DNA from 2 places in the Scandinavium tedordense genome. Region 2 is predicted to be linked to the other one. Evidence: predicted binding sites of a transcription regulator. Region 2 holds the regulator's gene; the other holds the start of a gene.
What was found. The regulator PurR, encoded in region 2, represses purine synthesis genes. The targets are predictions, from matches to a motif close to CANGCAAACGTTTGCNTG.
Positions count from the first base shown of each region.

Region 1: the regulator PurR is predicted to act here: its motif matches at 3,524-3,541, upstream of cvpA (colicin V production protein).

Region 1 is NZ_JALIGG010000054.1:195,484-202,802, forward strand. Features, by position in the region: gene argT (lysine/arginine/ornithine ABC transporter substrate-binding protein ArgT) at 1-466, opposite strand, end outside; gene MUU46_RS09900 (UbiX family flavin prenyltransferase) at 759-1,331, opposite strand; gene purF (amidophosphoribosyltransferase) at 1,429-2,946, opposite strand; gene cvpA (colicin V production protein) at 2,980-3,468, opposite strand; gene dedD (cell division protein DedD) at 3,786-4,487, opposite strand; gene folC (bifunctional tetrahydrofolate synthase/dihydrofolate synthase) at 4,477-5,745, opposite strand; gene accD (acetyl-CoA carboxylase, carboxyltransferase subunit beta) at 5,817-6,731, opposite strand; gene MUU46_RS09930 (DedA family protein) at 6,909-7,319, opposite strand, start outside.
Region 2 is NZ_JALIGG010000056.1:70,952-78,270, reverse strand. Features, by position in the region: gene punC (purine nucleoside transporter PunC) at 1-210, opposite strand, end outside; gene punR (DNA-binding transcriptional activator PunR) at 318-1,229, shown strand; gene purR (HTH-type transcriptional repressor PurR) at 1,248-2,273, opposite strand; gene cydH (cytochrome bd-I oxidase subunit CydH) at 2,566-2,655, shown strand; gene MUU46_RS13510 (MFS transporter) at 2,827-3,993, shown strand; gene sodB (superoxide dismutase [Fe]) at 4,034-4,615, opposite strand; gene MUU46_RS13500 (C40 family peptidase) at 4,736-5,551, opposite strand; gene MUU46_RS13495 (Grx4 family monothiol glutaredoxin) at 5,890-6,240, shown strand; gene rnt (ribonuclease T) at 6,284-6,940, opposite strand; gene gloA (lactoylglutathione lyase) at 7,048-7,319, opposite strand, start outside.

The DNA.
Region 1 (7,319 bases), on a different contig from region 2:
CTTTGCTACGCCAGTTTTCATTGGCATAGGTTTCCTGAGTTGAGCCTTGCAGCACGCCCACATGTTTGCCTTTCAGCGAATCAAGCGTTGGGACAATCGGAGAACCTTTGGCAGCGATCAGGCGAGAGTCAGCGGCGTACAGCTTGTCAGAGAAGCCGATTTCCTGCTGGCGCTTTTCGGTGATCGACAGTGAGGAGATAATGGCGTCGATTTTCTTCGCCTTCAGGGACGGGATCAGGGAGTCAAAATCGATGCCAACCCAGGTACATTTCACGTGCATGCGCTTGCACATTTCATTACCCAAATCGATATCAAAACCGACGAAATCCCCTTTCTCATCCTTGGATGAGAATGGCGCGTAAGTGGCGTCAGTACCGATGCGAACAGTCTGCGGCAGCGCGGCAAATACGCTGGAAGCACTGCTGATCCCAAGCATTAAAGAGAGAGCCAAAACCGTCTTCTTCATACATTACCCTTAAGTGTCGTGATGCAGTTGCGTGTTATGTAATCTATCGTGTTGTGTGTTGCCAGACAGCCCTGCACGTTTTATGCCACCTAAACATCTGCTCAAAAAAACAGCGTTAAATGTGTTAATGAATAGCTGCGGAGTTGTCTTAAGATTGAAAGATAACAGCTCTAACGGATAAACCGCAGCGCTAAACAGCGAAATGAGGGATTAAATGTTGAGGATTTGATCGGGATTGCAAAATCGTCGGGCGGCCACACATGCACCAAAAAGATGCACTATCTTAGTGCGCCTATTCCGTACCCTGCCAACGGGTGAAAAGCTCTTTTGGCAAGGTGATATCAAACTGGTCCAGTACGCGATTAACCGTTTGATCAATCACGTCGTCCAGCGTTTGCGGACGGTGATAAAATGCTGGAACCGGCGGCATAATGATAGCGCCGATTTCCGCCGCCTGAGTCATCAGTCGTAAATGCCCCAGATGCAGCGGCGTTTCACGCACGCAAAGCACCAGGCGACGGCGCTCTTTTAGCACCACATCAGCGGCGCGGGTCAGTAAACCATCGGTGTAGCTATGGACGATGCCTGAGAGCGTTTTTATCGAGCACGGCAGGATAACCATTCCGTCGGTTTTAAACGAACCCGAAGAGATGCTGGCAGCAATATCACGTGCATCGTGAACAACATTGGCGAGCGCCTGCACTTCACGTAAAGAAAACTCGGTTTCGAGGGCCAGCGTCTGTCGCGCAGCCTGACTCATCACCAAATGGGTTTCCACCTCTGCGACGTCACGCAGCACCTGCAACAGCCGAACGCCATAGATAGCGCCGCTGGCACCGGAAATTCCAATAATGAGTCGTTTCATGATTCCGCCCTGTCTTCGTACTGGGCCTGACTTTGCCGGAATTCAGAGGGAGTTGCAAGGAAAGACGCCCTCTCTGCACGAGAGGGCGTGGAGACGATTAACCTTCGTTATGCATCTCAAGGCTTTCGACTTCATTCTGACGCGCTAGCGCTTTGCTGTCGTCGTTGCGCAGGGTGTCGAGATAATCGAGATATTGCTGGTCCACGTCTTTGGTGACGTATACGCCGTTGAATACCGAGCATTCAAACTGCTGAATATCCGGATTCTCAGCGCGAACCGCTTCAATCAGATCGTTCAGATCCTGGAAAATTAAACCGTCGGCGCCGATAATCTGGCGGATCTCATCCACTTCACGACCATGAGCAATCAGCTCCGTGGCACTCGGCATATCGATTCCGTAGACATTCGGGAAGCGAATTTCCGGTGCGGCAGATGCCAGGTATACTTTCTTCGCACCGGCTTCGCGCGCCATTTCGATGATCTGCTCTGACGTCGTACCACGCACGATGGAGTCATCTACCAGCAGCACGTTCTTGTCACGGAACTCTGCGCGGTTGGCATTCAGTTTACGGCGCACCGATTTACGGCGAAGCTGCTGGCCTGGCATGATGAACGTACGGCCCACGTAGCGGTTTTTCACAAAACCCTGACGGTACGGTTTGTTCAGAATGCGTGCAATTTCCAGGGCGATATCGCAAGAGGTTTCCGGAATCGGGATAACCACGTCGATATCCAGATCTTCCCACTCGCGGGCGATTTTTTCACCGAGCCTGGTGCCCATATTCACGCGCGCACTGTAGACGGAAATCTTGTCAATGAACGAGTCCGGACGAGCGAAGTAAACATATTCGAACAAGCAGGGATTGCTCACCGGGTTGTCAGCACACTGACGGGTGAATAACTGGCCTTTTTCGGTGATGTAAATCGCTTCGCCTGGCGCCACGTCACGCAGGAATTCAAAGCCCAGCGTATCGAGCGCGACGCTTTCCGACGCCACCATGTATTCGGTGCGACCATCGCCGATATCACGCTTACCGAGTACCAGCGGGCGGATGCCGTTAGGGTCACGGAAAGCCACCATGCCGTGTCCGATAATCATCGCCACACACGCATACGCCCCGCGAATCTGACGATTAGTCGCGCCAATCGCAGCGAAAATGTTGTCAGCTTCCAGCGGATAATGGCGGAAGTTGTCCAGCTCACTGGCGAAGATGTTCAGCAGAATTTCAGAATCGGAAGTAGTGTTGATATGGCGGCGCTTTTCTTCGAACAGCTTTTTGCGCAGCTCGTGAGCGTTGGTCAAGTTGCCGTTGTGCGCAAGGGTGATGCCATAAGGTGAGTTAACGTAGAAAGGTTGAGCCTCAGACGCGCTGGAGCTGCCGGCGGTTGGGTAACGGACATGGCCGATACCCATATTGCCCTGCAGGCGCTGCATATGCACGGCGCCAAACACATCGCTCACCAGGCCGTTGGCTTTACGCAAACGGAAGCAGTTGTTTGCATCAATGGTGATGATGCCCGCGGCATCCTGCCCACGGTGCTGAAGCACCGTTAACGCGTCATAAATCGACTGGTTTACCGGCATAACACCGGCGATACCGACAATACCGCACATACGTCATTTTCCTCGTTCAGAACTCCCCAAAGCTTATGCTTTGGGCAAGAAACTTGACGAGCTTTGCAGATAGTCAAAGAACATTCTGATGACGACGCTGAACTGAGGGATCAGCTGAGACTTTTGCCAGTCGTCGCTTTTCGAAAAGCCGGTGAAGGTATCGAGGAAAAACAGTATGGCGGCGACGATCAATACTCCACGCAGCGCACCAAAACAGATCCCAAGCACCCTGTCGGTTCCCGACAGGCCCGTCTTCTCTACCAGCGTACCGATAACGTAGTTAACGATAGCACCGACGATAAGCGTCGCGACAAAGAGCAGCGCGATAGCAATCCCGTTTCGAACCAGTTCGTCTTCAAAGCCCGTAAACCAGACAGACAGATAAGTGTAGTAATGACTGGCAACAAAGAAAGCACAACCCCACGTTACCAGTGACAATGCTTCACGAACAAAGCCGCGGATGAGGCTTACCAAACAGGAAAAACCAATCACCGCAATAATGGCGTAATCAATCCAGACCATAGTTGTCCCACGATTTTACGCCCTGTCGTCCAGTTCGGGGCGAATTCTAACAGAAAAAGAAAACGTTTGCGTAGGGAATTCCTTTCCCCGCCCAAATAAAAATGGCGCTGAAAAAACGTTCAACGCCGCATGAGCTTTTCGCCTCTGAGGGCACTTTCAGCCCAATCGATTTTCATCGATTTCGTTGCATATACCCAAAATCTTTCGAGATGCGCCAGGACGGCAAACGCGGGAATCCCCGGTCACAGAGAAAACGATGTGACCGGGGTGAACACGTAAAGCCAACGCAAAGGCTGTTCGAAAGATGAAGTGTATCGTTAGTTCGGACTGTAGCCCATTACCACACCGTTCAGACCTGACAGCTGTTTCAACTCGCCAAGCGAACCTTTCATCTTGTCTTTCGACGCGTCCGGCCCCACCAGAATGCGGGTGATTTTGCCCTGCACTGGCGTAGACGGCGCGGTAAAGACGCGATATCCGGCGCCACGCAGTTTGCTGACAATCTCATTGACCTTGTCGGCATTCTTCAACGCACCGAGCTGCACGACGTAGGCTTTGCCCGTCGGCGTCGGTTTGTCTTCGGCAACAGGCTTCGACTGAGCAGGAGGCGCTTGCGTCGTTGCTGCTGACTGTGCGTTTGTGGTATCACGTTGTGGTCTGGTTTGCGTCTGAACCTGAGGCTTAGGTGCTACCGGTTTTGGTGCAGGCTGTGCGGCATCATCTATCTCATTCGCACCGCTGTTCGCCGCATAGCGCGACGTATCAAGCGATGGGGCTGCTGCATCCCCTGCCCTGACCTCTTCTGCCGCCCCTTCCGGAGGCTGAGAAGGCAGCGCCTGCGTAACCGCTGGCAGCATATCCGGTTCTTCTTTATCACCCGGTTTAGGAACCAGGGGAATTGCCGCGAACTCATCCTGATAATGCTTTTTCTGACCATCCAGCAGCCCTGGAAGCACAATAACCCCCAGTGCCACCAGCGCAATGGTTCCGACTAAACGATTCTGAAACTTACTCGCCACCGGTTCTCCCCGCGTCCATCTCTTCCATTACATGAGCCACCGTGTGGAACGAACCACACACCAGCACCGTATCTTGTGGGCCAGCATCCGCCATCGCGGCATGCCACGCCTGCGCTACAGTGGCATAGACTGCGCCATCGCGCAAATGTTCCACCAGCTGTTCCGCCGTAGCCCCACGAGGGCCTTCCAGCGGGGCGCAATACCAGCTGTCAACAACGTCCGACAGACAGGCCAGCGTCCCGGCAATATCTTTGTCATGAAGCATACCAATCACCGCCAGCGTACGCCCGGCTGTAGACGGCATTTTCAGACGTTCCGCCAGATATGCCGCCGCATGAGGATTATGCGCCACGTCGAGGATCAGACGCGGTGAATCGCTCACAATCTGGAAACGCCCCGGCAGCATCGCGTTCTGAATGCCGTCCCGCATTGCCTGCTCGCCAATCGCCAGCCCACTCGCCCGCAACGCCGCCAGCGCCGTCGCAGCATTAGGCTGTGGCACCTGCGGTAACGGGAGCGCGCTCAGCTCGCCCTGAGCATCGCTGAACCGCCAGCTGTCGCCCGTGATCTCATAACGCCAGTTAACGCCGCGACGCAGCAGCGTAGCGCCTTTTTCAGCAGCGACCTCGGCAATGGTCTGCGGCATATCGGGTTCACCGACAACTGCCGGTTTACCGCTGCGGAACACACCGGCTTTTTCACGGCCAATGCTTTCGCGATCCGGCCCTAGCCAATCGGTATGGTCGAGCGCAATGCTGGTGACAACCGCCACGTCGGCATCGACGATATTGGTCGCGTCCAGACGTCCGCCGAGTCCCACTTCCAGAATGACTACGTCCAGCTGAGCCTGTTTAAACAACCACAGCGCTGACAGCGTACCAAATTCAAAGTAGGTCAGGGAGATTTCGCCGCGTGCCTTTTCGATTTCAGCAAACGACGCGGTATGTGCAGATTCAGCCAGCTCGCCACCCTGTACGCGCACGCGTTCGGTGTACCGGACCAGATGCGGAGAACTGTATACGCCGACCTTAAAGCCTGCGGCCAACAGCACCGATTCAAGCGTACGGCAGGTAGTCCCTTTGCCGTTAGTACCCGCGACGGTGAAGACGAATGGAGCAGGTTTCAGCACGCCCATTCGACCCGCGACCTCGCTGACGCGCGCCAGTCCCAGATCGATGGTTTTGCTGTGCAGGTGTTCCAGATAAGAAAGCCACGCGGCGAGGGGCGACGTGGCGAGTGGAGTGATGTCTTTTTCCATGATACCCGCGATAGTTAACGGTTAGCACAAGCAAAAAGGGCAGCGCCGTCTGGCCCTGCCCTTTGCATTTATCAGGCCTCTGGTTCCTGATCCGGTACCGGCGGTACCACCACTTCTTCAAGTGGCGCATCCGGATTCGGTGCCGGGAGATTCATCATCTTCGCCAGCAAGCTGGCAATCTTGAAGCGCATCTCCGGACGACGGACGATCATGTCGATCGCGCCCTTCTGGATAAGGAATTCACTGCGCTGGAAGCCCGGCGGCAGTTTTTCACGTACCGTCTGCTCGATAACGCGCGGGCCGGCAAAGCCGATCAACGCTTTCGGCTCAGCGATGTTAAGGTCACCCAGCATTGCGAAGCTTGCGGAAACGCCACCCATGGTTGGGTCGGTCAGCACTGAAATATACGGCAGACCACGTTCCTGCATTTTTGCCAGCGCTGCAGAGGTTTTCGCCATCTGCATCAGTGACATCAGCGCTTCCTGCATACGCGCACCACCGGAGGCGGAGAAGCACACCATCGGGCAATTGTTTTCCAGCGCATACTCAACGGCACGGACGAAACGGGCACCAACCACAGAACCCATCGAGCCGCCCATAAAGGAAAACTCAAAGGCCACAGCAACGACAGGTGCACCAAACAGGGTCCCCTTCATTACCACCAGCGCGTCTTTCTCACCGGTTTCTTTTTGAGCAGAAGCCAGACGATCTTTGTATTTCTTAGAGTCGCGGAACTTCAGCAGATCTTTCGGCTCAAGCTCGCTACCCAGCTCTACCAGAGTACCTTCATCCATCAGGCTATGCAGGCGGTTACGCGCTGACATACGCATGTGGTGATCGCACTTCGGACAAACCTCCAGGTTACGCTCCAGCTCTGCGCGGTACAGTACCTGTCCGCAGCTGTCACATTTGGTCCATACCCCTTCCGGAATACTCGCCTTGCGCGTGGGGGTTATGTTGCTTTTAATTCGTTCAATCCAGCTCATTGATAACCTTTCTGCCTGAACCTGGTCGATGCCAGTTTTTGCTGTAAGCGGCGAATAATGCCATTTTTAGGGCTTACAGACCATGAAATGTTGCACATTAAAACATAAGAGCCCAGAACATGGGACAAAAAAGTGGTCTAACCGGTGCCACTTTGCGCCACTTTCCGGGCTCTGTAATTATTTAACCTGCTTAGCGGCGGCGCGCTTGTGACGAATTATCTCGATAATGCCCGGCAGGACCGACAGCACGATAATGGCCACGATCAGCAGTTTCAGGTTTTCCTGAATGATCGGAAGGTCACCGAACAGATAACCCGCGTAGGTAAACAGCAGTACCCACAGCAGCGCGCCAATCACGTTATACGCCGCAAAATGACGATAGGACATGTGCCCCATTCCCGCCACAAACGGTGCGAAGGTTCTGACGATCGGCACAAAACGGGCGAGGATGATGGTTTTCCCACCGTGCTTTTCATAAAACTGGTGCGTTTTATCGAGATAGCTACGACGGAAGATTTTCGAATTCGGATTACTGAACAACCGTTCGCCAAACACGCGACCAATGGTGTAATTCAGTGCATCGCCGAC
Region 2 (7,319 bases):
GTAACGGTCAGACAGCGGACCCCACATCAGCTGTGCGAGGGCAAAACCGGCCAGGAACAGGCTCAGGCTGGCGCTGACGGCAGCAGCAGGGGTTTGTAAATCAGTTTGAATGGCGGCAAATGCGGGCAGATACATATCGGTTGCCAGAAAACCGAGTACGCTCAGGCCAGCCAGCCAGCACAAAAATCCTTTCCCAGGTTGCTTATTCATTTTCTTTCTCGTTGCAGGTGTCGATGGCAGCAGAGTGTAGGGAGTGCAACTTCTCTTGTGAAACGCTAATATTTGTCTGGTGAGTTCAAATTTTTTGCAGGCAGCCTATGTGGTCAGAATATTCTCTAGAAGTCGTGGACGCCGTAGCGCGTAACGGGAGCTTCAGCGCAGCCGCGCAGGAGTTGCACCGTGTGCCTTCTGCGATCAGCTATACCGTACGTCAGCTGGAAGAATGGCTGGCGGTACCGCTGTTTGAACGACGCCATCGCGACGTAGAATTAACCCCCGCAGGTGCCTGGTTTTTGAAAGAGGGTCGCTCTGTTATCAAAAAAATGCAGATCACCCGCCAGCAGTGTCAGCAAATTGCCAACGGCTGGCGTGGCAATTTGGCCATCGCGGTGGATAATATTGTGCGCCCGGAACGTACCCGGCAGATGATTGTCGATTTCTATCGCCACTTTAAGGATGTCGAACTGTGCGTTTTCCAGGAAGTATTCAACGGCGTGTGGGATGCGTTATCCGACGGGCGTGTAGAGCTGGCGATTGGCGCCACACAGGCGATCCCGGTCGGTGGGCGTTACGCATTTCGTGATATGGGGATGCTGAGCTGGAACTGCGTGGTGTCGAGTCAACATCCGCTGGCGCAGATGCCCGGCCCGCTCAGCGATGATGTGTTGCGCAACTGGCCGGCGCTGGTACGGGAAGATACCTCGCGATCGCTGCCGAAACGTATCACCTGGTTGCTGGATAATCAAAAACGGATTGTGGTGCCGGACTGGGAATCTTCCGCGACCTGTCTTTCCGCTGGTCTGTGTGCCGGAATGGTGCCCACGCATTTTGCCCGTCCGTATATCGACAGTGGTGAATGGGTGGCGCTGGAGCTGGAAAATCCGTTCCCTGATGCAGCGTGCTGCCTGACCTGGCAACAAAATGACATGTCACCGGCGCTGAGCTGGCTGCTGGAGTATTTGGGGGACAGTGAAACGTTGAATAAAGAGTGGTTACAGGAGCCGGAATAACCGGCTCCTGAGAGGTCATTAACGGCGGTAGTCGCGGAATGGGCCGTCGGCCACCGAGCGGCGCTCGATCAGGCGAGGATGCACTTCAATAGACTGCGACTCTTCACGCTTATTGACGATGCGATCCAGCAGCATATCGAAGGCCGCTTCACCCAGCGAATCCTTAGGCTGGTGGATAGTGGTCAGGGCAGGGGTAAAGAAGCGCGCGTTGCGCACGTTATCGTAACCAATGACTGAAATATCCTGTGGAACACGCAGACCCATTTCGTCTGCGGCACACAACGCACCCATCGCCATAATGTCACCGCCGCAGAACACGGCGGTTGGGCGTGGCTGTTGTGCAAGAATTTGCTGCATGGCGCGATAGCCGGATTCCGGCTCAAAATCACCCTGAACAATCCAGTTTTCAGGCACGTTGATTTGCGCTTCTTCCATGGCTTTCATGAAGCCCGCCAGACGTCCGGCGCCGGTGTTACGCTCCATCGGGCCAGGAATGACGCCGATTTCACGATGACCGCGTTCGACCAGATAGCGTCCGGCAATATAGCCCCCCTGGAAAGCGTTATCATTCACCGAGTCGGTAAAATCAGCTTTAGATTCGCCCCAGTCCATCACCACCATCGGGATGTGACGGTACTCTTCCAGCATCTCGAGCACCGACTGCGGGTATTCGGAACACATCACCAGTAGGCCATCGACGCGCTTTTGCGCCATCATTGAAAGATAGGCGCGCTGTTTTTCAAGGTTGTTCCAGGCATTACCCAAGATCAGGGTATAGCCTTTCTCGAAGCAGTTTTTCTCAACGGCTTCAATGATTTCAGCAAAATAGGCAGCTTCACTGCTGGTTGCCAGCAGGCCGATTGTTTTGGTGTGATTCACCTTCAGGCTGCGTGCCACGGCGCTTGGGGAGTAGTGCAGCTCTTTAATGGCCGCCCATACCGCGTTACGGGTATCTTCTGCCACGAAACGCGTCTTGTTAATTACATGTGATACAGTTGTAGTGGAAACGTTTGCGCGTTTCGCTACATCTTTAATAGTTGCCATTCGTTCTCACTCCAGACCCTTTCCTTACGCCTGATTACCGACACGAAAACGTTTGCCTTTACACACCCTTAACACAATTCAACTGAATTGCAGTACGCCGGGAGACAGACAGGACGACGGGAGGGGGTCAATGGCTGGTACGCTTTTAAATTAGCGTGGAATTTTGTCTGATTCTGAGGCAAAGGGAAAGAGAAAAATCGCTATGAGCCTAAAACCTGGAAGATTTTTGCGTATATTTGTGCAAAAATGAGCAAGCTCACTTTTGTTGTGGGGATTAAAAGGAGAAAAATTGATGAGTACCGACCTGAAGCTCTCTCTGATGACCACCGTTATCGCTTTGGCGCTGATCGTTGCTGCCGCGCTGACTGCTGTACTGCACTGATTTATCCGGAGGGAGAGCTCTCTTCCTCCTTCTCATTTTCCTTCCTGATTGTTATCAAATTCGCAAAAAACTTTTGCCATTTTGTTTACTTTTGTTTTTTTGTGATTGATGTCATGCTTTTGGCTTCTGCTTTCGCACTGTCTCAATGAGATGGCTTACCGGAGTCGTTACATGAAAATCAATTTCCCCCTGCTGGCACTGGCTGTTGGGGCATTTGGCATAGGTACCACTGAGTTTTCGCCAATGGGCCTGCTGCCTGTCATCGCCAAAGGTGTGGACGTGTCGATTCCCGCGGCCGGAATGCTGATCAGCGCCTATGCCATTGGCGTGATGGTCGGTGCCCCGCTGATGACGCTGCTGCTTTCACATCGCGCGCGCCGTAATGCGCTTATTTTCCTGATGGCAATTTTCACGCTCGGCAATGTGCTGTCGGCTATCGCGCCGGATTACACTACGCTGCTGTTGTCGCGCATTATCACCAGTCTTAATCATGGCGCTTTCTTCGGCCTCGGCTCGGTTGTGGCTGCAAGCGTAGTGCCTAAGCACAAGCAAGCCAGCGCGGTGGCGACCATGTTTATGGGGCTGACGATTGCCAATATCGGCGGCGTTCCGGCGGCCACTTGGCTTGGTGAAACCATCGGCTGGCGAATGTCGTTCCTTGCGACGGCCGGACTTGGCCTGGTGGCGATGGTCAGCCTGTGGTTCTCGTTACCGAAGGGCAGCAGCGGTGAACGCCCGGACGTAAAAAAAGAGCTGTCGGTTCTGATGCGCCCACAGGTGCTGACGGCGCTGTTGACGACCGTGCTCGGGGCCGGGGCGATGTTCACGCTCTACACCTATATTTCGCCAGTGCTGCATACCATTACGCATGCGTCACCGCTGTTCGTTACCGCCATGCTGGTACTGATTGGCATCGGCTTCTCTATCGGTAACTATCTCGGTGGCAAGTTTGCTGACCGCTCCGTGACTGCCACGCTGAAAGGTTTCCTGACGCTACTTATCATTATCATGGCGTTCATCCCGTGGCTTGCGCAAAACGAAATCGGTGCGGCGGTGAGCATGGTTATCTGGGGGGCGGCGACCTTCGCGGTAGTTCCTCCGCTACAAATGCGCGTGATGCGTGTAGCACATGAAGCACCAGGTCTGTCGTCATCGGTCAATATTGGGGCGTTCAACCTGGGTAATGCGCTGGGCGCGGCCGCGGGCGGGGCAGTGATTTCCGGCGGTCTGGGTTACACCTTCGTGCCAGTAATGGGTGCGATTATCGCTGGGGTTGCGTTACTGGTTGTGCTGATGACTGGGCGTCGTCAGCCAGAAGAAGTGTATTCCAGCCATTGATAATATGCCCGGCGGGTGATGTTTCTCGCCGGGCAATAGATTATGCCGCCAGGTTCTTCGCGACAAATTCCCAGTTTACCAGCGCCCAGAAATGCTCGAGATAGTTCGGGCGGGCGTTACGGTAGTCAATGTAGTAGGCATGTTCCCACACATCCACGGTCAGCAGCGGTTTGGCGTCAGTCGTTAACGGGGTACCCGCGTTAGACGTAGAAACGATAGCCAGTTTGCCGTCTGTATTTTTCACAAGCCAGGTCCAGCCAGCGCCGAAATTCTTAACAGCGGCATCGGTGAACTGTGCTTTAAAGTCAGCAAAGCTGCCGAAGCTCGTGTTAATAGCGGCTGCGACGTCACCGTTTGGCTCGCCACCGGCGTTGGGTGCCAGGCAGTTCCAGTAAAACGTGTGGTTCCATACCTGTGCAGCATTGTTGAAAACGCCCGCTTCGGAAGTGCGAACGATCTCTTCCAGCGTTTTGCCCTCAAACGCAGTGCCTTTGATCAGGTTGTTGAGGTTGGTGACATACGTCTGGTGATGTTTGCCGTAGTGGTATTCCAGCGTTTCTACGGAGATGTGTGGCGCCAGGGCGTCTTTTGCATACGGTAATGCAGGTAATTCGAATGACATTGCTTATTCTCCCTATTATTTTATTACTCAATAACCATGCATTGAGTATGGATAGGGTAGCAAATTAAAAGATGTGGCTAAAGAAGAACTTACCCTATCGATATATCGACAGGGCAGGGATCAGCGAATTGTTTTAGGCGTCATCACGCGTCGTGCGCCAACGTAGTGGTTCGCCCAGTAATCTTCGCTCAGAGAGGTAATCTGGATATCGCGGCCGGTGCGCGGGGACTGAATAAATTTGCCATTGCCGACGTAAACGCCTACGTGATCGGCAGTGCCACGACCGCGGGTACGGAAGAACACCAAATCGCCGCTTTGCAGCTCACCCCGGTTAACAGCGCGCGCATCACGCAAGTGATACATTTCATTCGCGGTGCGAGGAATACGGAATTTCACCAGATCTTTATACGCGTAATAAACCAGACCGCTGCAATCGAAACCGGTGCGTGGCGAAGTGCCACCCCAACGGTATGGTTTGCCAATCTGGCCCATCAATTTATTCATCGCCGTTTTTTGTGCTTTCTGCACGCGTGCTTTATGTGCATCCGCAATGGTTAACGGTTTTACGTCTTCGCTAAGGCATTTCTTTTTATGGCCTTTACGTACGCTGCATTTCTGCGCCATTTTGACGGAAGCGGTTTTCAGTGCGGGGCTATGTATTTTGCGGGTGGAGGCGGTTTTATTGACGGCGGATGTTTTTTTACTTTTGGCGGTCGTTGTTTGCTTAAGAGTACTGGTTTTCTTTTTGCTTGAAGTTTTCGTCGTCGATTTTGTTTTGTTGCCCGTCGTTTTCTTTTTACGGTCTGCTTTCGCTTGATGGGACTTTTGCGACGCAGAAGCACGCGCCTGCTCCGATGCGTGGGACAAAGGCGTAATGGACAACGATGTAAACAGCAAAGCACAGAGCGTGATCGAGACTTTATTTATCCGCGCCACTGAGCATTCCTCTGTTAGGCAGGCAAACGGTCATGCCTGGGTATGATTGACAAAACGAATCGATTCTAAAGCATAAAAACATTAATTGTTAATAGTGTTTTTGTATCTGCTGCACAGTTTCGTTAGCGACTGCAAAAAAATGCGTCAAAGTGGACATAACATGCTCGGAAAATGCGCATGTTTAGGCAGGGGAGGCCGATAAAGGCATATTTTTAAGGCAACTTCAAAAGGTCAGAGGTAAAATGCATTATCGTGAACAAAATGTTATTTTCTGACAGCCGTCGTTGACGTTACACTTAGCGACTACAGCCATAAAAAGAAGTTTAAGGAAGCAAGATATGAGTACGACTCTTGAGAAAATCCAGACCCAAATCGCCGAGAATCCAATCCTCCTGTATATGAAGGGATCCCCGAAACTGCCAAGCTGTGGTTTCTCTGCTCAGGCGGTTCAGGCACTGTCTGCCTGTGGCGAACGTTTTGCTTACGTTGATATTCTGCAAAACCCGGATATCCGCGCTGAGCTGCCAAAATACGCAAACTGGCCGACCTTCCCACAGCTGTGGATTGACGGTGAGCTGGTTGGCGGCTGTGACATCCTGATTGAGATGTACCAGCGTGGCGAACTGCAGCAGCTGATCAAAGAGACGGCTGCAAAGTACAAAGACGACGAGCAGAGCAGCGCTGAGTAAGTTTTTGACTGGTAATAAAAAAGCGACCCGATGGTCGCTTTTTTTATTCTTCGCTTTCGCTTTCTGGCAATGGTAGCGGCCAGCCGCCCAAACGTTTCCAGCGGTTGACGATTTCACAAAACAGCTGCGCCGTCTGTTCGGTGTCATACAGCGCAGAGTGTGCCTTGTTGCCGTCAAATTCCATTCCTGCGGCCAGGCAGGCTTTCGACAACACGGTTTGCCCCAGTGCCAGCCCGCTCAGCGCGGCGGTATCAAAAGTCACAAACGGGTGGAAGGGATTGCGTTTCAGCCCGGCGCGTTCAGAAGCGGCCATTATAAAGCTGTGATCGAATGTAGCGTTGTGCGCCACCATGATTGCCCGATTGCACTCCTGATCCTTCATGCCTTTACGTATTTCTTTATAGATAGCGTGCAGGGCGTCGTATTCGCTGACGGCACCACGTTCAGGGTCATTAGGATCAATACCATTAAACGCCAGCGCTTCCGGGACCAGATTCGCACCTTCAAACGGTTCAACATGGAAATGCAGTGTACTGTCCGGCATCAACCAGCCGTCTTCGTCCATTTTTAACGTCACGGCGGCGACTTCCAGCAGCGCATCTGTTTTGGCGTTAAAGCCCGCTGTTTCTACGTCTATTACTACAGGATAAAAACCACGGAAGCGGTCGCACAGTGCATTACGTTGAGCGTTGTCGGACATCAGGATCTCTTAGGCTTACAAAAAGTAGCGCGCATTATGGCAAATTTTGCCAGCAGTTGCAGCAGAGGCAGGAGCAAAAAAATGGGTGCCGTAGCACCCAGGGAGTCTTAATGACCAAGACCTTTACCGGCGTCTTTGGCTTCAATCAGTTCGATTTTATATCCATCTGGATCTTCGACAAAGGCGATAACGGTGGAGCCGCCTTTTACCGGACCGGCTTCGCGGGTTACGTTGCCGCCGTTATTGCGGATGCGCTCACAGGCTTCTGCGGCATTATCTACGCTCAGTGCGATATGGCCGTAAGCGGTGCCGAGATCGTAGCTTTCAACGTCCCAGTTATAGGTCAGTTCGATGACCGCTTCTTCACTCTCCGGGCCGT